DNA from 2 places in the Brevibacillus sp. SAFN-007a genome. Region 2 is predicted to be linked to the other one. Evidence: riboswitches for the same ligand, from Rfam matches in the RefSeq annotation. Region 2 holds a riboswitch; the other holds the start of a gene.

Region 1 (11,840 bases), on a different contig from region 2:
AGTGACGAACAAGGCAACGCGCGTATCCTCGGCAAGGCCGAGCACGACGAGAATGAACGCCAGGAAAGCGAGAATCAGGTAATTGGCGAACGGATAGAGCGGCATCTTGAACTTGTTGGCTTGTGCCAGCTCCGGTCTTGTCTTGCGGTACTTCATGTGGCAAATCACGATAATGCCCCAGATGTACAGGAAGCTGAGTGTCGAGATGCTCGTAATCAGGGTGAAGACGCCTTCTGGCATGACGTAGTTCAACACAACCGCAATCAGAACGACGACAGTAGAGAAGAACAGGGCATTGGCAGGCACCTGACGGGCTGTCAATTTGGTCATGGACGCAGGTGCGTTGTTTTCTTTACCGAGCGAGTAGAGCATCCGGCTTGTACTGAAGATCGCGCTGTTGCACGCTGAAGCGGCGGAGGTCAGCACGACGAAGTTGACGATTCCTGCTGCGGCAGCGATTCCGATTGCCGCAAACACTTGAACGAACGGACTCTCGCTCGGGATGATGGCGTTCCATGGATAGATGCTCATGATAACGCTGAGAGCGCCGACGTAGAAGATCAGGATACGAAGCGGAATATTGTTGATCGCTTTTGGAATCACGCGCTCAGGGTCTTTTGTCTCTCCGGCCGTCAGTCCGACAAGCTCGATACCCGCAAAGGCGAACACGACCATCTGGAAGGAGAGCAAGAAGCCGGTGATGCCGTTCGGGAACATGCCGCCATGGCTCCACAGATTGGAGAAGCTGGATGCGCCGGAGTTTGTGGAGAAGCCCTTGATAATCATGAAGATTCCCACGACGATCAAAGCGAGAATCGCGATAACTTTAACGAGCGCAAACCAGAACTCCATTTCGCCGAAAAGCTTGACCGTTGCCAGGTTCATGATGAGCAGAACCACGAGCGCAATCAATCCCGGCATCCATTGCGGAACCTCAGGGAACCAGTATTGCGTGTACATGCCGACAGCCGTCAAGTCGGCCATGGCAATCGAGATCCAGCAGAACCAGTACGTCCAGCCTGTGACGAACGCTGCCATGTTTCCGAGATAGTCTTTTACGAAGTCAACAAAGGAATGATAATTCAGGTTACTGAGAAGAAGTTCGCCGAGCGAGCGCATGATCAGAAAGCAAACCATGCCGGTAATCAAGTAAGCGAACAGGATGGACGGACCAGCCAGGTGAATGGATTTTCCCGCACCGAGGAATAAACCTGTCCCGATGGCTCCGCCGATTGCGATGAGTTGAACATGCCTGTTTTTCAAGCCTCGCGCCAAATTTTGCTGTTGCATGTGATCCCCCTCATTTCTCATGCGTGTCATTCATTTACGATTGTGGGTAAAATAACAGCCGCCAATCTTCCGAAAAGTTTATCAAACTTTGTAAATTCATCTTACCATAGGGATACAAAATAAAGACAAGGTGAAGTTGCTTCCATCCAAAAAAACGCTTACATTTTTCAGTGAAGTAGACATTTTGCAGGTTTGTCGGTAGGTTCCCCTCCCTTTTTTTCGGAGCAAATATGAACGGTTATTCAATTGCGAACGCACAGCGAACCTGGCGTCATTCCTACTTTCTCACAACAAAAAAAGGAGCGGGAAAAATAGGCGGGTCCTACTTTTCGCTGTCCTTTTGCCGGCAAGGCTACCTCCTGATGGTGGCTGGGGCTTTCCCCGGAGATGAACATGCATCCATCCGCGCGTGAGGTATTCGCGTGCGTTTTTTTTGATAGTAAATGATTCAAAAAAGCTTGTCAAATGAAAATTTGCAATGAACAGACTGTTTTAATCATAAAACATTTTTGACTGATGGAAGTCCAGATTCTGCCACGATGCGGTGAGGAATTGCGTCCAAAAGGGAAAGGGGCGAAAGGTGGCAGGTCGCAGCCGATGGCTGGTGGAGCGGAGAGCGAATTCACAAGCGAATGGAACAAAAGCGGAGCGATGTGAATAAAAAGTAGCACAGCTCGATAGAGGAGGGCTGTGCTTCTTCGCCGTTGTTGCGGCGCTGATGGGCACGTTTACGGTCGAGAAACCGGCAGCGTGAACCCCCGTCTGACGCGGCGGAAAACGGAAAATGAGGATTGACAGGCGAATGAATATCCGATAAATTTTGCATTAGGGAAACATTTTTATACACAAGCATATTATTTTGCTGTGGAGAATATTATTGGTTAACAACTACAATTTTGTGTATAAGCATAGATGAGCCAGCCCTATCGGATGGTGCTGGGAAATCTATGGTCAACGACAGGCAAGAACGAACACCCATGATTAGATACTTTGGAGGGAATCTCATGAATCGTGCAGTGTCAGTCAGAGAGCTTCACGTCTCCTATTTTGGAGTCGAAGTGGTGCGCAATGTCACATTTGCCATCGAACAGGGAAGCATGGTGGGCGTGATAGGTCCAAACGGAGCGGGGAAGTCGACCATGATCAAGGCCATGCTCGGATTGATCGGCAAGGACAAAGGAGACGTCCTGTTTTCCGGCAAGGAAGTGAATGAAGTCCGCAAGCAAGTCGCCTACGTGCCGCAACGGAGCCAGATCGACTGGACGTTTCCGATCACGGTGATGGATACCGTTCTCATCGGAACGTACCCGAGCATCGGCTGGTTCCGCTTTCCGAAAAAGAAGGAAAAGGCGTGGGCGATGGAATGCCTGCGCAAAGTCGGTCTGGAGGACTTTGCGAAGCGGCAGATCGGCGAGTTGTCCGGCGGCCAGCAGCAGCGCGTCTTTTTGGCCAGGGCACTGGCGCAAAAGCCGGAACTGCTCCTTCTGGACGAGCCGTTTGTCGGGATCGACGTCGCCAGCGAGGAGACGATTGTGCGGATTTTGAAGGAGTTGAAGCGTGAGGGCAAAACGATCGTGGTCGTCCACCATGACCTGAGCAAGGCGAATGCGTACTTCGACCAGCTGCTGCTTTTAAACAAGGAGCTGATCAAGTTCGGAACCGTCGAGGAAGTGCTGAATCGAGAGGTCATGGAGAAAGCATACGCGCATCAACTTCAATTTCTCGAGAAGGTCGAGGTAACGGCGTGATGGATTTTTTACAAGCAATCGCACACTATGGATTTTTGCAAAAGGCTTTGTTTACATCGGTGGTAGTCGGCATGATCTGCGGGGTCATCGGCAGCTTTATTATCTTGCGGGGCATGTCGCTGATGGGGGACGCGATCTCCCACGCGGTTTTGCCGGGAGTAGCCCTGTCGTACGCCTTCGGAGTGAATTTTTTCCTGGGGGCGGTCGCCACTGGCGTCTTGACGGCCATCGGAATCGGCTACGTCAGCCAGAACAGCCGGATCAAGAACGACACGGCTATCGGAATTTTGTTTACCTCGGCTTTTGCCCTGGGGATCATCATGATTACGATGCTGAAAAGCAGCACGGACCTGTATCACATCCTGTTCGGGAACGTGCTGGCGGTCCGGCCGTCCGACATGTGGGTAACCGTCGGCATTGGCGTGATTGTGATCGTGACCGTCTTCGCGTTTTTCAAGGAGCTGCTGCTGACGTCGTTTGACCCGACGATTGCGGCCGCCTACGGGTTGCGCAACAATCTCATCCACTACCTGCTGATGACTTTGCTGACGATGGTGACCGTGGCGTCGTTGCAGACGGTGGGCATCGTACTGGTAGTCGCCATGCTGATTACCCCGGCTGCGACCGCGTATTTGTTGACGGACCGTCTGTCGGTGATGATTTTCCTGGCCGCCGGCTTCGGGGTCATCTCGTCTATCATCGGTTTGTACTTCAGCTTTACCTACAATCTGGCTTCGGGGGCAACGATCGTCATGGTGGCAACCGCGCTGTTTCTCATGGCGTTTCTGTTCTCCCCCAAGCACGGGGTTGTCTGGAAAACGATTCGAGCCCGGCAAAAAAAAGTCGAGCTTTCCAGGTAAAGGAGAATTCGCATGAAAAAATGGAGTTTGTTTCTCGTCTTTGTCCTGGCAACGGTCCTGCTTGCTGCATGCGGCGCTCCGCAAGACAACTCGGCCGAGCCGGGCAAATCCGGCAGCGACAAGCTGCGAGTGGTCACGACGTACTCGATTTTGTACGACATTGTCAAAAACGTGGGCGGCGATCGCGTCGAAATTCACAGCCTGGCTCCCGTCGGCTCCAACCCGCACGAATACGATCCGTTGCCGGTTGACGTGCAGAAAACAACCGATGCCGATGCCGTGTTCTACAACGGCCTGAATCTGGAGGCAGGAAACGCGTGGTTTGAAAAGCTGATGCACACAGCAGGCAAGTCCGGTCCGGATGCGCCCGTGTTCCGCCTGAGCGAAGGCGTAGCCGCTAAGCATTTGACCACCAAAGGCAAGGAAAGCGAAGAAGACCCGCACGCCTGGCTGGACATTCGCAACGGCATCAAGTACGCGGAAAACGCACGCGACGCCCTCATCAAAATCGACCCGGCACACAAGGAGACGTACGAGCAGAACGCAAAGGCGTACATCGAAAAGCTGCGCGCCCTGCATGAAGAAGCCGTCAAGCAGTACAGCCAGATCCCGCGCGAACAGCGCTTCCTGGTTACGAGCGAAGGCGCGTTTAAATACTTCAGCGAGGCGTACGATTTCGACGCCGCCTACATTTGGGAAATCAACTCGGAAAACCAGGGAACGCCTGAGCAGGTCAGCCAGGTAGTCGACCTGATCCGCGCGAAAAAAATTCCGGCGCTGTTCGTCGAAACGAGCATCGACCCGCGCAGCATGGAAATGGTCTCGCGCGAAACCGGCGTGCCGATCGTCGGCAAAGTGTTCACCGACTCGCTCGGCAAGCCAGGCGAGGACGGCGATACGTACATCAAGATGATGGAGTGGAACATCAAGACGATTTACGAAGGGTTGACAAAAAAATAGACAGCAAAGCATGCACAGTTCTCCTGGTGGGGAACTGTGTTTTTGTTGGCAAACGATTCGACGAGAAGAGCAAAGGATTGTCTCGTAAAAAAACACAAGATTGAGTATAATAGTTGAGTGTGAAATGGGACTGCGGAGTCTTGCAAGCAATCAATCTGTGACGTTGAAAGAGAGTGGGAATGTATGGGTCGCAAGTGGAACAATATCAAAGAGAAAAAAGCTTCGAAGGATGCGAGCACCAGTCGTATATATGCCAAGTTCGGGAAGGAAATTTATGTGGCCGCCAAGCAAGGCGAGCCGGACCCCGAGTCCAACCGGGCTTTGAAGGTCGTTCTGGAGCGAGCCAAAACCTACAACGTACCGAAAGCCATTATTGACCGCGCGATCGAAAAAGCGAAGGGCGGATTCGAAGAAAACTACAGCGAGCTGCGCTACGAAGGCTTCGGACCGAACGGCTCCATGGTCATCGTCGACGCCTTGACGAACAACGTCAACCGCACGGCGTCTGAAGTGCGCGCCGCCTTCAACAAAAACGGCGGAAACATGGGCGTGACAGGCTCTGTCGCTTACATGTTCGATCCGACGGCGGTGTTTGGCCTCGAAGGCAAAACGGCCGAGGAGGTCCTCGAAATCCTGATGGAAGCCGAGGTAGACGTTCGCGACATTCTGGAAGAAGACGGAGCGGTGATTGTCTACGCCGAGCCGGAGCAGTATCATGCCGTGCAGGAAGCGCTCAAGAAAGCAGGCATCACCGAGTTCACCGTAGCCGAGCTGACCATGCTCGCGCAAAACGAAGTGACGCTGTCCGAAGAGGCGCAAGCCCAGTTTGAAAAAATGATCGACGCCCTCGAAGACCTTGACGATGTGCAACAGGTGTACCACAACGTCGACCTGGGGGAATAGGGTCAAGAAGAGAAAGACCTTTGCCGCGTGGGTGGCAAAGGTCTTTTTGCTTGCGGCGGCACCTGCAAACGAACAGGGAACGGCTGCTGCGACGCGGAGGAAAGGGCGAGCCTACATGCGGCCTAAAAATAAAACCGCCTCCGAAAAGGAGACGGCATATATCGAGCTCGCTAGTTTTGAGGTGGTACCGATCATCACGTGCGACGCATCTACCTCCTGAAGGGAGTTAAAAGCTGTTAGCCGTGTTGCGGTTTTCCTTTACTCACTAGGTGATCGTGTACATCATCCATGGCACATCGCCTCCGAAGGGACTACAGCCTGTTTGAACACACACCACCGAGCTCGATGAAAATAGTATGATCCGATTTCCGGCTTTTATACGCGCGAATCGCGAATGGCAAAACGCGCTGCGATGGCAACCGTTATTTCAACAGTCGCGCGGAAAGGGCGTTCAGCATCGACTGGTTGCTGTAGGCGGTGCCTCCGGCCAATCCGGGATTGACGGCATTTTCGTAGACCTGCCGGTTTTTGACTACACGCAGGTTGTTCCATTCGTTTTGCTGTTTCACCTGTTCAAAAGCGCGGGCGGCATCAGGATCGCTGCTTTTATCGACCATCACGAACAGATGATCCGGGTCTGCCTGGGCCAGCTCTTTCAGGGAGAGCGCCACGGGCTCTTTTGCTTGCTCCACGACGCTTGGCATTGCCAGTCCCAGATCGGTGTACAGCAAATAGTTGTACCGCTCGTTTTTCGGATAAACGAGAAAAGCGCCTTCGTGGAACCAGGCAGTCAGCACGATTTGGTCCTTGATCGGAGCCAACTTGTCACGAGTCTTTTCCGTATTCGTCCGGACCTTGCTTACAATCGCCTCGACGTTGGCGTCTTTGCCGCGCACTTCTGCAAGCAGCCGCAGGTTGTCTTCCCAATGCGCTCCGTTCGAGGAGACAGGGATCACCGCTGCCGCGCTTTGCAGCTTGCTACGCTTTTCTTCGGACGTCTTGTCGGAGGTCAGGATCGTGTCCGGCCCCAGGGCGGCAAGATCGCCGACGTGGTCTGCGATGTTCGCCGGGAGCTTTAGCGTATTTTGCGTAATTGCGGCGTATTCTTGTGGAAACGCCCCTGATTTTTCCACCGTGGCGGCAAACGGCGGGATGCCGGTCAAAAGCGCATCTTCAAAGCTGCTGCGAGACTCGACAAAGGCGATTTGCTTCGTGCGCGCCGGGATTTCATAGGTGTTGCCCAAATACTGGATAGAGCGTGTCGGCTTGGCGGCACGATCGCCTGCGGCTTGTCCTCCCGGCCCGCTCGCACCGCATGCTGTCAGCACCAGAAAAACAGCTGTTATAGGGATGGCCAGTAGCTTTTTATACATCGCTTCGTCACTCCGATCGTACCATGGTCTGTTTTTTGCAAGAGAGGTGATCCCAGTAAATTATAGGCTACCCGAATCGGGGTGGACTGCCTCATTCCTGAACTTTTTCAGACATTCTCCGGAATCCTTGGTTTTTTCAAAATTGACACCGCCAGAACGATTATGCTTTACTGAAATCAATGATCGCCCAACAAGCAAATAGCGGCGGATGATGATTGTAGGAGAGACTAAACGAACCGTTTAGCACCGAAGGAGCAAGTCCCATAAACCCTTTGGGATCAATCTCTCAGGTACCAGATACTACAATGCGGACGCACCTCTGGAGAGCGCTGACTAAGCCACCCAAGGGGAATACTCCCGGATTGCTGCGCGGAGCCAAACTCTCAGGTAAAAGGACAGAGGAAAGGTAGAGTATCGTCACTCTATCTTTCCCCTGTCCTTTTTCTATAAAAGAAAAGGCCAGCTTCCCGTCTCACGCATTTTGCTCGGATTGGGCAGTCTATGGAAAAGAAACCGCATCGCGAACAGGAGGAATCTCTTATGAACCACGAGCCTCACAAAAACGAGAACCGCGCCGTCTTGCTCATATCGTGCCCGGAGCGGCTGGGCATCATCTCGGCCGTCTCCAACCTGTTGTTTGGCTACAAAGCCAACATCGTGCAGTTCGACCAGCACACGACAGACCCGCGCGACGGCATGTTTTTCATGCGGATTTTGTTCGATCTGGAAGCGCTGCCCGAATCATTCGGAAAGCTGGAGCAGGATCTGGCGAAAATGGCCGAGGAGTACCCGATGGACTGGCGGCTCAGCAAAGAAAGCCAGCGAAAGCGCATGGCGATTTTCGTTTCCAAAATGGATCATTGCCTCGTCGAGCTGCTGTGGCGCGTCAAGTCGAAGGAAATTCTCGTGGATATTCCCATGGTCATCAGCAATCATCCAGACGCCAAAGAGACGGTGGAGGCGTACGGCATTCCTTTTTACCATATTCCGCTGACCACCCAGAGCAAGGAAGAGGCGGAGCGCAAAGCACTTGAGCTGTTGCAGGGCAACGTCGACTTCATCGTCCTGGCCAGGTACATGCAAATTTTGTCCCCGCGCTTCGTCGCGCAGTACCCGAATCGGATTATCAACATTCACCACTCCTTCCTGCCGGCGTTCATCGGGGCCAACCCGTACAAACGCGCCTTCCTGCGCGGGGTGAAGCTCATCGGGGCGACTGCCCACTACGTGACCAACGATCTGGACGAAGGGCCGATCATCGAGCAGGACGTCATTCGCGTCAACCACCGCTATACGGAGGAGGACTTGAAGGTGGCCGGACGCCACGTCGAGCGAAACGTCCTGGCGCAGGCGATCTCCTGGCATGTCGAGGATAAAGTGATCGTGTACGGGAACAAGACGATTGTGTTTGCGTAGCAATCTGGCGTGCGAACGAGAACCCGGAGCAGTTCCTCTGTCATGAAAAAATCCACCCCGCATCAGGTGGATTTTTTTGCTGTAAGGCTCATCTGGAAACCTCTTGACAACCATCTTCAAATATCAAGAAAAATGCTAAAATTTAACTGATGATGAAATGAGGGGAGGTATACATGTGATTCCGATTGTTTTCTATCTGATCCTGCTAGCAATCTTTATTTACTTACTTACGAAAAGGTCAGACTTCATTAGGAAGGATCGAAGGCTATTTATCGCATTGGCTGTAATGGTGTGCTTTGGGCTTATGATGAGCGTAGTGAATTTTTGCCGCAACTGCCCCCGTGACATTTTTTATGCCAGCAGGTATGGTGGAACATAGAAGTTTTCACGTACAGCTAAACAGGCGAGGGATGAGGTGAACAGATGCAGTTCTATTCCAAATACATAAAGAAATACGGTGTGGTCGCGAGCATCTCCATGGTGTTTCTGCTGGTGGAGGCGCTGTGCGATCTGTTGCAGCCGACAATCCTGTCGCGGATTATCGACATCGGGGTGGCAGAGCGCGACATGGATTACGTGCTGAAAACCGGGGGACTGATGCTCTTGATTACGGCGCTGGGCGCGGTCGCCGCCTCCATGCGCAACGTGCTCGCCACCTACGTGTCGCAAAACTTCGGGGCGCAGCTGCGGTCCGATTTGTTTTCCAAGGTGCAGTCCCTGTCGTTTGACAGTCTCAACAAGTTCGACCGGGCGTCGCTCGTCACGCGACTGACCAATGATGTCAACCAGGTGCAGGTGTTTGTCAACGGGATGATGCGCATTTTCGTCAAGGCGCCGCTGGTGTGCATCGGGGGACTGTTCATGGCGACGCAGCTGAACGCGGATTTGGCGGTCGTGCTGGTGGTAGTCGTGCCGATTGTCGGCTTGTTGATCGTTTTGAATCTGAAAATCGGTTTTCCGTTTTTTCTCAAGGTGCAGCAAGCATTGGACCGGGTCAACGGAACCATGCGCGAGTATTTGTCCGGGGTGCGAGTCGTCAAGGCGTTCAACCGCTTTGACTTCGAGGTGGGCAAATTCACGCGGGCCAACGAAGAGTTGCAGCGGAAGTCGCTGTCTGCCACGCGCGTCATGTCCGTATTCAGCCCGGCGATCATGCTGACGGTCAACCTCGGGATTGTCGCCGTGCTCTGGTTGGGCGGCCTCGGCGTCGAGCAAGGAAACATCCAGGTCGGACACATTGTCGCGTTCATCAACTACATGACGCAAATTTTGTTTTCGCTCATGATGATTTCGCTCGTTTTCAACATGTTCGTGCGGGCCAAGGCATCGGCTGGCCGGATCGGCGAAGTTTTTGCCGAAGAAAACCGGATGAGCTGGAAAGAGAGCGCGGCGCAAAGACCGGGAGCGGAAACGGGCCGGATTGACTTTGAACAGGTCAGCTTTTCGTACGATGACCCGGCTGGGCAGCTTGTCTTGAAGAACATTTCGTTTTCGTGCCTGCCCGGCGAGACGGTGGGGATCATCGGCTCGACAGGTTCGGGGAAAACCACGCTGGTCAGCCTGATTCCGCGCTTCTACGATGCGACGGCAGGGACGATTCGCGTAAACGGGCAGGATGTCCGCGAGGTGGACCCGGCCAAGCTGCGCGAAACCATGGCGATTGTTCCGCAAAAAACGACGCTGTTTACGGGAACGGTGCTGGAAAATATCCGCTGGGGCAAGGAGGAGGCCACGGAGGAGGAGGTCGAGGCGGCGGCCAGGATGGCAGAGGCCCACGCGTTCATTGCGGCGATGCCGGAAGGCTACCAGACGCGCGTCGGCCAGGGCGGAGTCAACTTTTCCGGCGGGCAGAAGCAGCGCATCTCCATCGCCAGAGCGTTGGTGAAACAGCCGGAGATTCTCATTCTCGACGACAGCACGAGCGCGGTCGACGTGGCGACGGAGAGCAAGATCAAGGAAGCGCTGCAAACGTACGCCAAAGGGCTGACCTGCATCCTGATCGCGCAGCGGATCACCTCTGTCATGGATGCCGACAAGATCGTCGTGCTCGACAACGGAGAGGTCGCCGGAATCGGCACGCATGAAACGCTACTGGCCACGTGCCGGGTGTACCAGGAAATCTTTACGTCGCAAATCGGCAAGGAGGTGAGCTAGGATGAGCCAGCAGCAAAAGCAACAGCCGTTTTTCCCTCCCCGTCCGGGCCGCGGCTTCGGACATGGCGGTGCGCGCGTGCCGGTGAGCAAGCCGAAAAACTTTTCCGCGACGCTGAAAAGACTGTGGCAGGCGTTCGGACGGGAAAAACGATGGCTGCCGCTCGTGTTCGCCATCGTTTTCGTGGATGGCTTGCTGATGCTCTCGGCCCCGTATCTGATCGGGAAGGCCATCGACGCGATGACAGGCGGGGCAGAGGCGTTCGGCTTTTTGGCGATCATCATTCTCGCTTTGCTCGGCTCGTACATCCTGGACGGAGCCTTGACGTTTTTGCAGGGCTGGATGATCGCCGGCATCACGCAGCGGATCGTGACCAACATGCGGCAGGCGTTGTTTGAGAAGCTGCAAAAGCTGCCGATTGCCTTTTTCGACTCGCGCACGCACGGCGAGCTGATGAGCCGCCTGACGAACGATATCGACAACGTCAGCAACTCCATCTCGCAGTCGACGACACAGCTGATGTCCGGGGTGATCGTACTCGCCGGGTCGCTGGTGATGATGCTCGTGCTTTCGCCGCTTCTCACACTCGCCTGCCTGATTACGGTGCCGCTCGTCTTTTTGCTCACCCGCACGATTGCGAAGCGAACCAGTGTGCTGTTCAAAAATCAGCAGATCGAGCTGGGCAAGCTGAACGGCCACATAGAAGAGACGATTTCCGGGATTCAGGTCGTCAAGGCGTTCAACCACGAGCAAAAGGCGATTGCCGACTTTGATGCGATCAACGACAGGCTGTGCAAGGTCGGGATGAAGGCGCAAGTCTGGTCGGGCTTTTTGATGCCGATGATGAACGTGATCAACAACCTCGGCTTTGCGATGGTGGCGATTGTCGGCGGAATCCTGGCGGTGAAAGGGATGATTACCGTCGGGGTGATCGCCAGCTTCCTCAGCTATTCGCGGCAGTTTGTTCGCCCGCTGAACGATCTCGCCAACATTTTCAACGTGTTGCAGTCTGGCGTAGCGGGCGCGGAGCGGGTGTTCGAGGTGCTGGACGAACGGGAGGAGCCGCTCGATCCCCCGGACGCCGCTCTGCTCAGCGAACCGAAAGGGCACGTCGTATTCGACCGGGTGAGCTTCGGCT
Region 2 (11,840 bases):
ACGGCACGGGAGACGACCACGCGTTTTTTGCCGGTGTGGCCAGCCGCCATCATCGCCGCTTCCGCCAGCGAAGTCGCCCCATCGTACATGGAGGAGTTCGCCACTTCCATTCCGGTCAGTTCACACACCATCGTCTGGAATTCAAAAATCGCTTGCAGCTCGCCCTGGCTGATCTCAGGCTGATACGGCGTGTACGCTGTAAAAAATTCTCCGCGCAGCAGCATATGGTTCACTGTGCTCGGCGTGTAATGCTGGTAAACGCCAGCACCCAAAAAGTTGACATGCGTGCTGAAGTTCACATTTTGATTGGCCAGACGCGTGAAGTATTTCACCAGATCAGGCTCGGACAGCGCTTCCGGAATGTTCAGCGCCCCTTTGAAGCGCACTTCTTCCGGAATGTCGGCAAACAGTTCTTCTATGCGGGAAATGCCGAGAGTTTCCAGCATTTCGCGCTTGTCCTGATCGGTTTGGGGCAGGTAGCGGTATTTCACGAACGTTGTCCTCCTCAAAATAGGATGTATAGTGGGCGATTGCTTAGTTTTTCGGACGTTTATAAAAGGGAGTGGCGACAACCTCGGCTTTGAGGCGCTTTCCGCGGATTTCCACTTCCAGCTGGGTGCCGAGCGACGCATGCTCGCTTTTCACGAGCGCCAATCCGACGTTTTTCTTCAAGGTGGGAGACTGTGTGCCCGTGGTCACTTCGCCCACCAGCTCTTCTCCGACATAGACCGGATAGTGCGTGCGCGGAATGCCGCGGTCTATCATCTCGATGCCGACCAGCTTGCGAGGAGCGCCGTTTTCTTTTTGCGCCTTGAGCACTTCCTGGCCGATGAACGGCACTTCTTTGTCCACCTTCACCGCGAAGCCGATGCCCGCTTCGATCGGCGTGATGTCCTTGCTCAATTCCTGGCCGTACAGCGGCAGCTTGGCTTCGAAGCGCAACGTGTCGCGCGCGCCCAGCCCGCACGGCAGAAGTCCGTCATCCTTTCCCGCCGCAAGCAACGCGTCCCACAGTTCGGCGGCACGGTCTGCTGCCAGATAAATCTCAAAGCCGTCCTCGCCTGTATAGCCCGTGCGCGATACCAGTGCCGGAATGCCGCCGACCTCTACGTCGCGCTCGAAACGGAAGGAGCCGATTTTCGACAGGTCTGTCTTGGTCAGCTTTTGCAAAATCGACTCGGCCAAAGGTCCCTGAATGGCGAGCTGCGCCGTTTGCGCCGAGATGTTTTCAATCGTGACGCCCGGAATCAGGTGCTCTTCTAGCCATGCATAGTCTTTGTCAATGTTTCCTGCGTTAATGACAAGCAGGTAATGGTCGTCCGCCAACTTGTACACGAGCAGATCGTCGACCGTACCGCCGTCCGGGTAGCAAAGCACGCTGTACTGCGCTTGCCCGACGGCCAGCTTGGACACGTCGTTGGTGGTGACGCGCTGCAAGTATGCGAGCGCATTCTCGCCTTTGACGTCGACCTCTCCCATGTGGGATACATCAAACAGACCCGCTTTCGTCCGGACGGCTTCGTGCTCCTGGCCAATGCTGGAAAACTGTACCGGCAGCTCCCAACCGCCGAAGTCGATTGTCTTGGCGCCGTATTTTGCGTAGGAATCAAACAATGGCGTTCTTTTCAGAGTGGACATGTGTGGCACCTCCTAAAGACTGTTAGTCGGCCGATCTCCCCATGAAAAAACAGAGGCGAAAAAACGGGTACACCAAAAGAACGGTGCCCATTTCTCCTCCTCTGTCCTTGGTACCTGAGAGTTACCTTGCCAATCAAGCGCGGCGGGGAACGCCGTGCCTGCAAGTTTCCCCTTTGGTGGCTCCGATTTCGAGCTCTCTCCAGAGTTGCGTCCAGTAGAGGTTCTTTTGCCTGAGAGATTCACCGTTCCCGGCTTGCTCCTTCGGCGCTGCAGTGGTTCGCGCAGTCTCTCCCTGCTACTATCATTCGCGTTGGGTAGATGGTCATACATAAGTTTTTGCTATGATTTCCATACTAGTGAATGAACTTCCTCTCTATCCTACCATGAGAGTCCGCTGTTGAAAATATGCAAATTAACAGTCAGATCAAGAAATACTTAACAAAATGATGAACACGATCATAAATGTTAAGGTTTTTGATATAGCGCATGAAAGTTATGGCAGAGCTTTGTAAAGGAGTAACGTATATGCCGAATATTCCTGTTTCATTTGACACGAGCTGGATATCCCCGCTGACGGAGCGACTGCACGAAGACGGCCCCTGGGACAAATGGGAGTTGTTCAAGCTCACGCTGGAAGCGGAAGAGGCTATGGCCGTTCGCGAGTTCGATCAGTTGCAATGCCTGAAATACTTGCCGCTTCTCTCCCCGTTTCCCCACCAATTGCAGACGGCGGAACGGGTGCTCAACGACATGCGCGGACGCGCCATTCTCGCCGATGAGGTCGGACTGGGCAAGACGATCGAAGCCGGGCTGATTATGAAGGAGTACATGGTCAGGGGCCTGGCGAAAAAAATTCTCGTACTCGTTCCCGCCTCTCTCGTCATCCAGTGGACGAAGGAGCTGCAGCAAAAATTCGGCATTCCCGCCGTGGCGCAAAAAAAGGAGTACATGTGGCGACAGCATGACGTCGTCGTCGCTTCCATCGACACGGCGAAACGAGATCCGCATCGCCGCCACGTGCTCGACATCGACTACGACATCCTGATTATCGACGAGGCGCACAAGCTCAAAAACAAACGGACGCGCAACTACCAATTCGTGAAGGAAATTCGCAAAAAATATTGCTTGCTGCTCACGGCTACGCCCATCCAGAACGAGATGGACGAACTGTACAACCTGATTACCTTATTGAAGCCGGGGCACCTCGGCCACTCCGCGTCGTTTTCCTCCAATTACGTCGAAGGAAAGCGCCAGTCCAAAAACAGCGACAAATTGCGCGAAGAAATCGAAAAGGTGATGATTCGCAACAAGCGAAGCGACGGCGGCATCCAGTTCACCAGTCGCCGCGTCCAGTCGATTCCCATCGAGCTGACGCAGGAGGAAATGGAGCTGTACGAGGGGGTCACCCGCTTTGTGCGCGACCAATACCAGGCGGGGACCGGACTGTTCAACTCGCTTGCCTTGATTACGTTGCAGCGCGAGGTTTGCTCCAGCAAGGAAGCCTCTTTTCTGACGCTGTACAACATGCACCAGCGCATCAGCGAGGACTCTCCTCTGCGCGGGCAAATTCTGGAGCTGGTCGAGATGATTAAACGGATCGAGACACACTCCAAGGCAGCCAAAGCCGTCGAGCTGATTCAACAGATCAACGACAAGGTGATTATTTTCACCGAATATCGGGCGACGCAAAACTACCTGCAAAAATATTTGCATGACCACGGTATTACCTCCGTGCCGTTTCGCGGCGGCTTCAAGCGCAGCAAAAAAGACTGGATGACCGATTTGTTCCAAAACCGCGCCCAGGTGCTGATCGCCACGGAAGCGGGCGGCGAAGGCATCAACCTGCAATTCTGCAACCAGGTCATCAACTACGACATGCCCTGGAACCCGATGCGCGTCGAGCAGCGGATCGGGCGCGTCCACCGTCTCGGCCAGAAGCGTGACGTGCACATTTACAACTTGTCCACCGTCGGGACGATCGAGGAGCACATCTTGAAGCTGCTGTACGAAAAAATCGACCTGTTTGAAATGGTCATCGGCGAGCTGGATGACATCGTGGAACGGCTCAATCTCCACTCGTCGCTGGAAGAAAATTTGACGCAGATCATCATGGATTCCCAATCGACTCGCGAAATGGCCCTCAAGCTCGACAACATGGGCCATGCCATCCGCGCGAGCAGACAGCAGCACGCCACCCCGGCCCTGTCGGAAGCGGCGGAGCAATAGCCAAACACGAACGAGAAAGGAGGTTCTCCCGATGCAAGCCAACCAGGTCCGGCAATTTGTAGAGCGCTACCTCGCGACTTTTTCCGCGCACATCGTCGAAGCCCATCCGGATTACTTGACGGTCAAGCTTCCGGTCGAGGTCGACAAGGATATCGGCAACCGCCCGTTTTACTGGAGCTGGGTCGACAAAATGAACCTGGCCTATCAGCCGCTCGTGCTTACCTTTGCGTTTCACCCGGACCGGATACCGGACGGGCTGCGAGCCGAGTATCTGCATCTGGGCGCCGTGCGCATGCAGCAAATTTTTGCCTCGGCCAAAAAACACGGGCGCTTTTTATGCATGTACGAGCAAAGTCCCGCTTCCCTGCCGCTCACAGGCAAGCGCCGCTCCACTCCGCTCGTTCCCTGGCTCGGACTTAACCTGAAAGTATCGCTTCTCTGCGACAAGCGGCGCGACATCATGCTCTACCTCGGGATCAATCTGCACCAGCCCCGCCTCGTGCATGACTTTTCCTCGTTTTTGTTCCAGCTGCCGCTCACCCCGGCCATTCCGGATTACTTTTACACGCTCGACCGGAAGCTGTCCGTGGAAGACGCGCTGGAGCTTGCCAAACAGGAGGTCGACGCCGTCATCGCCCAGGAAGACCACACGTGGGCGCTTGAGGCGCGGGCACGCCTGACGGAGGAGCTGGACATCCTGGCCGCCTACTACGAAGAGCTTGCCCGGCGAGAGCCTCCCGGCGAGCAGAGCGAGACGGAAGCGGCAGAGGCAGAGGGAGATGAAGCTCCCGGGCAGACAGCCCCCGTCCCGCAGCCAGCGCGTGAGACAGTCCCCGCCCGGGAGCCTGTTGTCGAAGCGGAGCAGACGCTTGACGAATACCGCTCTTCCGGCGGGCGAATCCTCGACTTTTTACGTGCCAATGGCGTACAGGTCACGCCGCGCGAGGAAATCAATCAGGAGGAATGGAAAAAAAGCACGCCGGAGGAAGAAAAACAGCGCCGGATGGACGAGCTGCGGTGGCAGTACGAGCCGCGCATCGAGGTCCATTTTATTAACGGCGGACTGTTTTATTTGCACTCTACTCCGCCCGTCGCCAAAACGCGGCCCGCAAAAACGGTGCCCCAACTCCCCGCATCCGGGCGAATCGTGTAAAAGATCAGCGAGAAGAAGTGTGAGGGAAGTGACAAGTTGCAACAAATCTTTTTGTCATCGCTGGTTACAATAGGAATAAGTTTAGCCAGTGCAAAAGGTGGTGCATGTTGGTGATCAGACGTTTCCTTCCCTTTCTCGGGGTGTTCTTGTCTTTCGCGTTACTCGTCTGTCCTGTCCAGGCCGAGGAACAGACGAACTGGGACAAAGAGTTTCACGCCCAAATCCAGACGTGGCTGAATGAACTTGCCAACCGCGATCCGCAATTCAAGGAGTGGCAAAAAGCCGATACAGAAGTGCAGACACTCGGCGCCAATCAACGCCAGTGGCTGGTCAGCGTCAAGCAAGCAGACAGACAGGTCGGGTACCTGGTCGTAGGAGAGGCAGTCGATGCGCCTGCCCGGACAACATTCGTGCTGTTGGAATACGGGGTCGGGGAATACATTCTGTTCGACGATGCTTTTGCCCCGCGGGAAATTGCCGCCGAGCCGGTCTACGACGGCTTCGCTTCCCACTGGCTGGTCGCCCGCCAGTCTTCGCCGCAACTGGTGAACGCCAAAACAGGCGAAGCCTATCCTGCTTCCTTTTCCGCCAACGAGCCGGTCTTTGGCAGCCTGTCCACGCAAAATCTGGTACAGACCGGACAGCGGTTGACGAAGACCCGCATTCTGCAAGGGACGCCAAAAGATCCGTTTGACCAGATCGGCTGGGTCAGCCAGCTAAACGGGGACAGCGCGATCACGTGGCCCCAGCTGTGGCAGCAAAACAGCGAGGCTCCCGTGACGCTGACCGTTTCCTTGCATCATTCCCAGGTGCTCGCTCCGTTCGTCGTCGGCTCGCTCCATTTGTGGAACGATCAGTACGCATACGTAGGGGTGTGGGATGAGGGTCTGCGTTTTGTCCCCTACCCTTACGCTGACAAGGTCGGAACATTTTACGCAGCGGCGAAGCCGCACAGCTGAACCGTCGCTTTTTCGCAAAAAAACAAGCTCTCCGCCTTCCGCAGGCAGGAGAGCTTGTTTTTTCATTGGCTGGCACGCTTGTCGTGCGAGAACGCAGCCATGCTTCTACAGATTAATGGTGATCGATCGGGGAAAGACGTTCGTGTACGGCATGAAACACTTCATCGGCCGTCATTCCCTCCGCATTGATGATGGATGCTCCCGTCACCGTCATGTTCGGATCACCCAAAACGCTTTGATCCTGACCCGTAATCACGATCGCATCGACCACCTGTTGCCAGTTTCCCAAATCGACAACCTCATAGCCGTTATCGCCCAGCATTTTGCGAATCTGGGACAGGGACTTTTCTACCGCTACTCTCGCCATACGCACCGCACCCTCCGTCCGCTTACCATGGTAGGATTATTTGCGCCACAACAGCCGGATCGACATAGGGATCGCCCCGAACCAGCGTGCCGACCAAGGCTCACGCGGAGCCTTGCGCTGACGCCGTTCATCTTTTGGCGTATCCATGTACTGGACAAACAATTTCGTCAGGTACTTCAAATAATCTTGAAAGGACATCGCACGTGACCTCCTTCATACTCGCAGATACACGCCGTCTTATCCGGCAATAGCGCTGTCCCTTTTATTGTTTCCCGCCTTCCGCGCTTTCAACCACCTGGGCCGTAATTTCGTCCACGAGCGCCTCCAGGCTTTTTCCGGTCGTATCCACCTGAATCGGGGCAAAATCATACGCACCAGCACGTTCCGCCATGAGCGTTTTTACACGTTCTGCCACCCCGCCGGCAAGCAGCGGGCGCGAGGTATCGTTTTCCAGCCGCCTGATTATTTCTTCCTCGCTGGCGTTGAGCGCGATCACCGTTCCTTTTGCCAGCATGACCGCGACATTTTGCTTGCGCAGGACGGCCCCACCGCCTGTCGTCAGCACCTGCGGGCCGTTGTCCAGAAGCTGTGCCAGCAGTCTCGACTCCACGTCGCGAAAATACGTCTCTCCGTGCCGGGTGAACAGCTCCGGGATCGAGCAGCCTTCCTGCTCGATAATCGCGGCATCCAGGTCACGGTGCGGCATGCCCAGGGAGGCAGCCAGCGCGCTCCCGACGGTTGTCTTCCCGGTTCCCATAAATCCGACGAGAATCAGGTTATTCATTTTGTTTCCGCCCCCTTTCCACTCGCTTTTCGCGTATACATTTTTACTGTTTTTTCAGCTGGATTGTAGTCCGTTTCCCATTCGAATACGTCAGCGAAAAACGACAGCGGCACCATGGTTCGCTCCTTGATTTCCGTCAGCGGATGTCCGAGGTCGAGTTTTTGCCCATCGCGAATGGCGAAGCGCTCCCGCTCCTTGACGAAAACTTCTCGGCCATGGCCTTTGACGCGAATCATCTGCTTTTCCTGATCCCAGTCGATGGCAAGCCCCATTTTTTCCCCCAGCTCGCGCAGCGGCACATACACCGTGCCGCCGGTTGCTCTCGCCGGAATGGACGGATAAAAGCTCCTGTTGTTGATGATCGTCGTGATATACGGCTCCAGTTGCACAGTGCCCAAGCCTTCGCGATTCGGCTTTTTCGTCGCGTACACGAAGTATTTCGCTTCGCCTTGCAGCGTTTGCCCCAGCGCCTGATCCAGATGCTCGGCTCCGATCACGCTGCCGTGGTAGTTTTGCTGCACGCGGTGGAGAAAACGCTTGTACGCCTCATCCCCGATCTGCTTGCGCAAATGATCGAACAACAAGGCTCCTTTGGAATACCACGTCCAGTGGAATTCTTCTTCGGTCGCAAACTTCTGCAACGGCTTGTCCAGGCTGCCGTTCGGGTAGCGCTCCTGCAAGCGGCGGGCGTCGCGGTTGTACTCATCGAGCAGCGTGGAGGCCGACTGCGCCCCGTACCGGTTTTGCAAGTAATGGTACACGCTCAACTCTACAAGCCCTTCGTCCAGCCAGCCGTGAGACGCTTCCAGCGTCGCGACGCTGTTGTACCACCACAAATGGGCGATTTCATGCGGCAGCCAGTGGTCGATCAGATTGCGCTGGTACATGTCGCGCTTGAAAATGGCGAGATTGGCGTACTCCATCGCATACGTCGTGCCTGTGCTCGTCTCGGCAATGGCGACGTGCGGATACGGAAGCGGCCCGTACCAGTCGCTGTACGTCGGAAACACCGACTCGGCAATCGTTTTGATCCGCTGGATGTTGCCTTTGTCCACCGAGGCGATATCGACGGACAGGTTCGGCCCCATCCGGATCGTTTCCACATGGTACAGCGGGCTGCCGACCAGAGCGAAATTGAGCAGCTTTTTGCCCTGATAGTGGATTTGCTGCTTGCTGCCCTCCATCGCCTTTGCGCTGCCTCGTCCCCACGAACTGACCCAGTTGTAGCCTTTCGGAGAGACAAAGGTGACGTCGTAGTCGGCGTAATGGTAGACAAACGGATCGCCGAAATCGACACGCTGCGGCGGATCGTACCATTTTCCTTGCTGGTTTTGCGCGCCCAGCATCGGGTACCACGTCGTCAGCGTCCAGATGTCGTCCTTGACGCCAAAGCGCGTCCCTCTTCTCGGCACCGGATTTTCAAACTCGATCGCGAGCGTCCCGCGCATTTCCGCTCCCAGCGGATTGGCCAGCTTGACCGTGGACAGGCCGCGTTCAAAGGCAAGCGGCTTGTCTTTGTAGCGGATCGACTTGACCGTCATTTTGTTCCACAAGTAATCGTAGACGTACAGACGCAAATCCGCCGTCTGCGGATTGTCGAATTCGACCGTCATTTTCCCCGTAATTTTGGCCTCAGACGTATGTAATTCGGCTTGAATCTTGTAGACGGGGTGCAAATCCTTCACGTAGGAAGGCAGCGGCGGATCGTATGAAAACGGATCGGCTCCGGTTAGTTCCGTCATTGTCGTTTGGCTTGCCTCCCAGCGTTTGGCAATCTCTGGCCAGTAGGCAATGATGCCGATGGAGCCAAACATGACCAGAATGGTGAGACAGACCAGTAAACTCGTTTTCTGCAAAGTCTTCATGACAGCCCCCAGAAAAAAATCGCTCGGCTGCAAGCGTTCATTATTTGTTTCATTGTAGCAAATAAAAAAGAGGGTGAGTAGAAATTCAGGAGATTTTGCCACAAAAATGAAAAAGCCGCCCCCCCTGTCCGCAGCATGGGCAAGCGGCAAATTCCCTACCAGGTCTCGTACATGATTTTTCCTGTCTGCTCCAGATCATAGCCGCCGACTGCCAGAAGCTCCTTTTGAAACAGCGAGGAACGCAGGATGTCCAGGACGGCAGCAATGAACGCCTCGTTTTCCTTCGTTTTGAGTAGGACGAGATCGTATCTCTCCTTCACCATCGGCACGAACTCTACCCCGACCAGCTGCGCTGCCTTTTCAATCCCGACACCTACGTCCGCTTCCTTGCGCGCAACAACTCCGGCCACTGCCAGATGGCTCGTCTCTTCGTGCTCGTAGCCGTTCACGTCACCCCCTGCTATTTTCGCCAGCCGAAACTGCTCCTCGATCAGCGTCCGCGCGCCCGAGCCTTTTTCGCGATTGACCATCCAAACGCCTGGCTTGGTCAGGTCGGTCCAGGACAAAATTTGCTTGGGGTTGCCTGCCTGCACGTAAAAGCCGGCCCAGCGCGCCAGCATGTTGACGACGAGAAAGCGATGCCCGGTCAGGATGCGGCGAACGTATGGCACGTTGTACTCGCCCGTCTCTCCGTCGAACAGGTGGGTGCTGACGATATCGGCTTTGCCCGTGTACATGGCAATCAGGCTGTTCAGCGAGCCGGCGTAGGAGCGAAGCGGCCGAAGCGGCAGCTCGCGCTTGTCCAGATGGTTGGCAAGCAGATCGAGGCTGACGTCCTGCCCGCTGATAATGACAGGGCGCATCGCGGACGGCTGCGTCTTGTCCGTCGCCTGCGGAGCTTGTCCATGCATTTGCCCATGCAGCGGGGCGGAATGAGTCGCCTGTGCCTGGCGGTATCCGCCTTTTGCCCGCGCCTTGTACGCCTCCAAATCGCTTTGATCGACACGCATCTGCCTGCCGACACGGTATGCGGGCAGCTCGCCTTTTTTAATCAGGTCGTACACAGTCAGCTTTGAGATGCGCAAAAGCTTCGCAATTTCTTCCGTTGTATAGGAATTTTCGTGAGTCATGTCTGCCCTCCGCTCGGTTCTTTCCTTTCATTTTCTTTCCATTCTCGGCAAATCGCAATTGATTATTTCCCATAAGCTACTATAATTCATTTATATCTCGTTATCATTTGTTATAACGAAATATAACAATCTGGAGGTTCTTTTGATGAAAAAGCAATGGCTGGCTTTATGCACGGCATTCACCCTGATGCTCGGCGCATGCTCGACTTCCCAAACGGCTCCGCAGGCAGCGGAACCTGCCCCGACCCAACAGGCGGAACTGATGGTTTCCGCAGCGGCAAGCTTGACGGATGCCTTGAACGAGCTCAAAACCTCTTTTGAGGCGGAAAACCCTGGCACCACCCTCGCCTTTACCTTCGGCAGCTCGGGAAAGCTGGCGACCCAGATTGCGCAGGGCGCTCCCTCTGACGTCTTTCTGTCTGCCAGCCAAAAGGACATGGACGGGCTGGAAGAAAAACAGCTGATCGCCAAAGATACGCGCCAGGACTTTGCAGGCAACGCGCTCGTCCTGATCGCAGGCAAGGACAGCACGCTCCCCATCGATTCGTTTGAAGACTTGAACCAGCCGGAAATCACGCACATCGCAGTCGGCGAACCGGAAACCGTGCCGGCAGGCCGCTACGCAAAAGAATCGCTCGAAACGCTGAACTTGTGGAACGCCCTGTCCGGCCGCCTGGTATTCGGCAGTGACGTGCGCCAGGTGCTGACTTTCGTCGAGTCCGGCAATGCCGAGGTCGGCATCGTCTATTCCAGCGACGCTGCGGTCTCCCAAAACGTGAAGGTGCTCGCGACAGCCAAACCGGAATGGCACAAGCCAATCGTTTATCCAGGAGCGGTCATCAGCACGTCCAAGCATCCGGATGCGGCGAAAGCATTCCTGGCCTACTTGACAAGCGACAAAGGAAAAGCGATCTTACAGAAGTACGGATTCCAATAAGAAAAGGCAGGTAGCGAGCGTTATGGAAACGAATCTGACACCGTTGATGCTCTCCTTGCAAGTAGCTGCGGTATCCACCTCCTTTGTGTTTGTACTCGGCATGCTCAGCGCGCGCTGGATGACACAAAAGGAGTTCTGGGGCAAACACGTGCTGGAGTCCTTTTTGCTGCTCCCGCTCGTCCTGCCGCCGACGGTCGTCGGCTTCGGCTTGCTGCTCTTGTTCGGAAAAAACGGATTTTTCGGCCAGCTGCTCGCCCGCTGGTTTGACATCCAGGTCGTCTTCACGCTGACCGGAGCCGTGATCGCTTCTGTCGTCGTCTCGTTTCCGCTGATGTATCAAAGTGCCGTCGCGGCATTCACCGGCGTGGATCGCCGCCTGGAAAATGCCGCGCGGACGATGGGAGCATCGGAATGGCGGGTGTTCTGGACGGTCGCTTTCCCGCTTGCCTGGCCGGGACTGTTGGCCGGGCTGGTCCTGTCGTTTGCCCGCGGTTTGGGCGAGTTTGGCGCCACGCTGATGCTCGCTGGCTACATACCAGGAAAAACGGATACGATCCCGGTGGCCATCTACTTCGCTGTAGAAGCGGGGCAAATGGACAAGGCGCTGTTTTGGGTGGTCATCATCGTATCGCTCGGCATGGGCACCACGCTCTGGCTCAACTGGTGGAGCCGCCGCAACGTGCAGCGGTATGCCAATCAAAAGTAAGGCAGGGGAACTGACATGCTTTCCGTCACGATTCAAAAGCGTTTGCCTGATTTTTTGCTTGCGGTCTCCTTCTCC

The links. Region 2 has a riboswitch for glycine ahead of gcvT (glycine cleavage system aminomethyltransferase GcvT). Riboswitches for the same ligand answer to the same signal wherever they lie in the genome.
Region 1: it holds a riboswitch for glycine, as region 2 does, so the genes downstream of both, purU (formyltetrahydrofolate deformylase) here and gcvT (glycine cleavage system aminomethyltransferase GcvT) in region 2, are expected to answer to the same signal.

What each region holds. Positions count from the first base shown of each region.
Region 1 is NZ_JBQCKK010000012.1:85,541-97,380, forward strand. Features, by position in the region: gene ACTHO6_RS14060 (amino acid permease) at 1-1,290, opposite strand, end outside; gene ACTHO6_RS14065 (metal ABC transporter ATP-binding protein) at 2,295-3,038, shown strand; gene ACTHO6_RS14070 (metal ABC transporter permease) at 3,038-3,898, shown strand; gene ACTHO6_RS14075 (metal ABC transporter substrate-binding protein) at 3,911-4,858, shown strand; gene ACTHO6_RS14080 (YebC/PmpR family DNA-binding transcriptional regulator) at 5,042-5,761, shown strand; gene ACTHO6_RS14085 (ABC transporter substrate-binding protein) at 6,184-7,134, opposite strand; glycine riboswitch at 7,343-7,447, shown strand; gene purU (formyltetrahydrofolate deformylase) at 7,675-8,550, shown strand; gene ACTHO6_RS14095 (ABC transporter ATP-binding protein) at 8,974-10,704, shown strand; gene ACTHO6_RS14100 (ABC transporter ATP-binding protein) at 10,706-11,840, shown strand, end outside.
Region 2 is NZ_JBQCKK010000001.1:433,189-445,028, reverse strand. Features, by position in the region: gene gcvPA (aminomethyl-transferring glycine dehydrogenase subunit GcvPA) at 1-491, opposite strand, end outside; gene gcvT (glycine cleavage system aminomethyltransferase GcvT) at 535-1,638, opposite strand; glycine riboswitch at 1,730-1,846, opposite strand; glycine riboswitch at 1,847-1,943, opposite strand; gene ACTHO6_RS02240 (DEAD/DEAH box helicase) at 2,164-3,864, shown strand; gene ACTHO6_RS02235 (YqhG family protein) at 3,896-5,017, shown strand; gene ACTHO6_RS02230 (hypothetical protein) at 5,128-5,976, shown strand; gene ACTHO6_RS02225 (YkuS family protein) at 6,089-6,343, opposite strand; gene ACTHO6_RS02220 (YqzE family protein) at 6,380-6,541, opposite strand; gene ACTHO6_RS02215 (shikimate kinase) at 6,606-7,127, opposite strand; gene ACTHO6_RS02210 (stalk domain-containing protein) at 7,124-8,992, opposite strand; gene ACTHO6_RS02205 (substrate-binding domain-containing protein) at 9,148-10,122, opposite strand; gene modA (molybdate ABC transporter substrate-binding protein) at 10,268-11,059, shown strand; gene modB (molybdate ABC transporter permease subunit) at 11,082-11,765, shown strand; gene ACTHO6_RS02190 (ATP-binding cassette domain-containing protein) at 11,781-11,840, shown strand, end outside.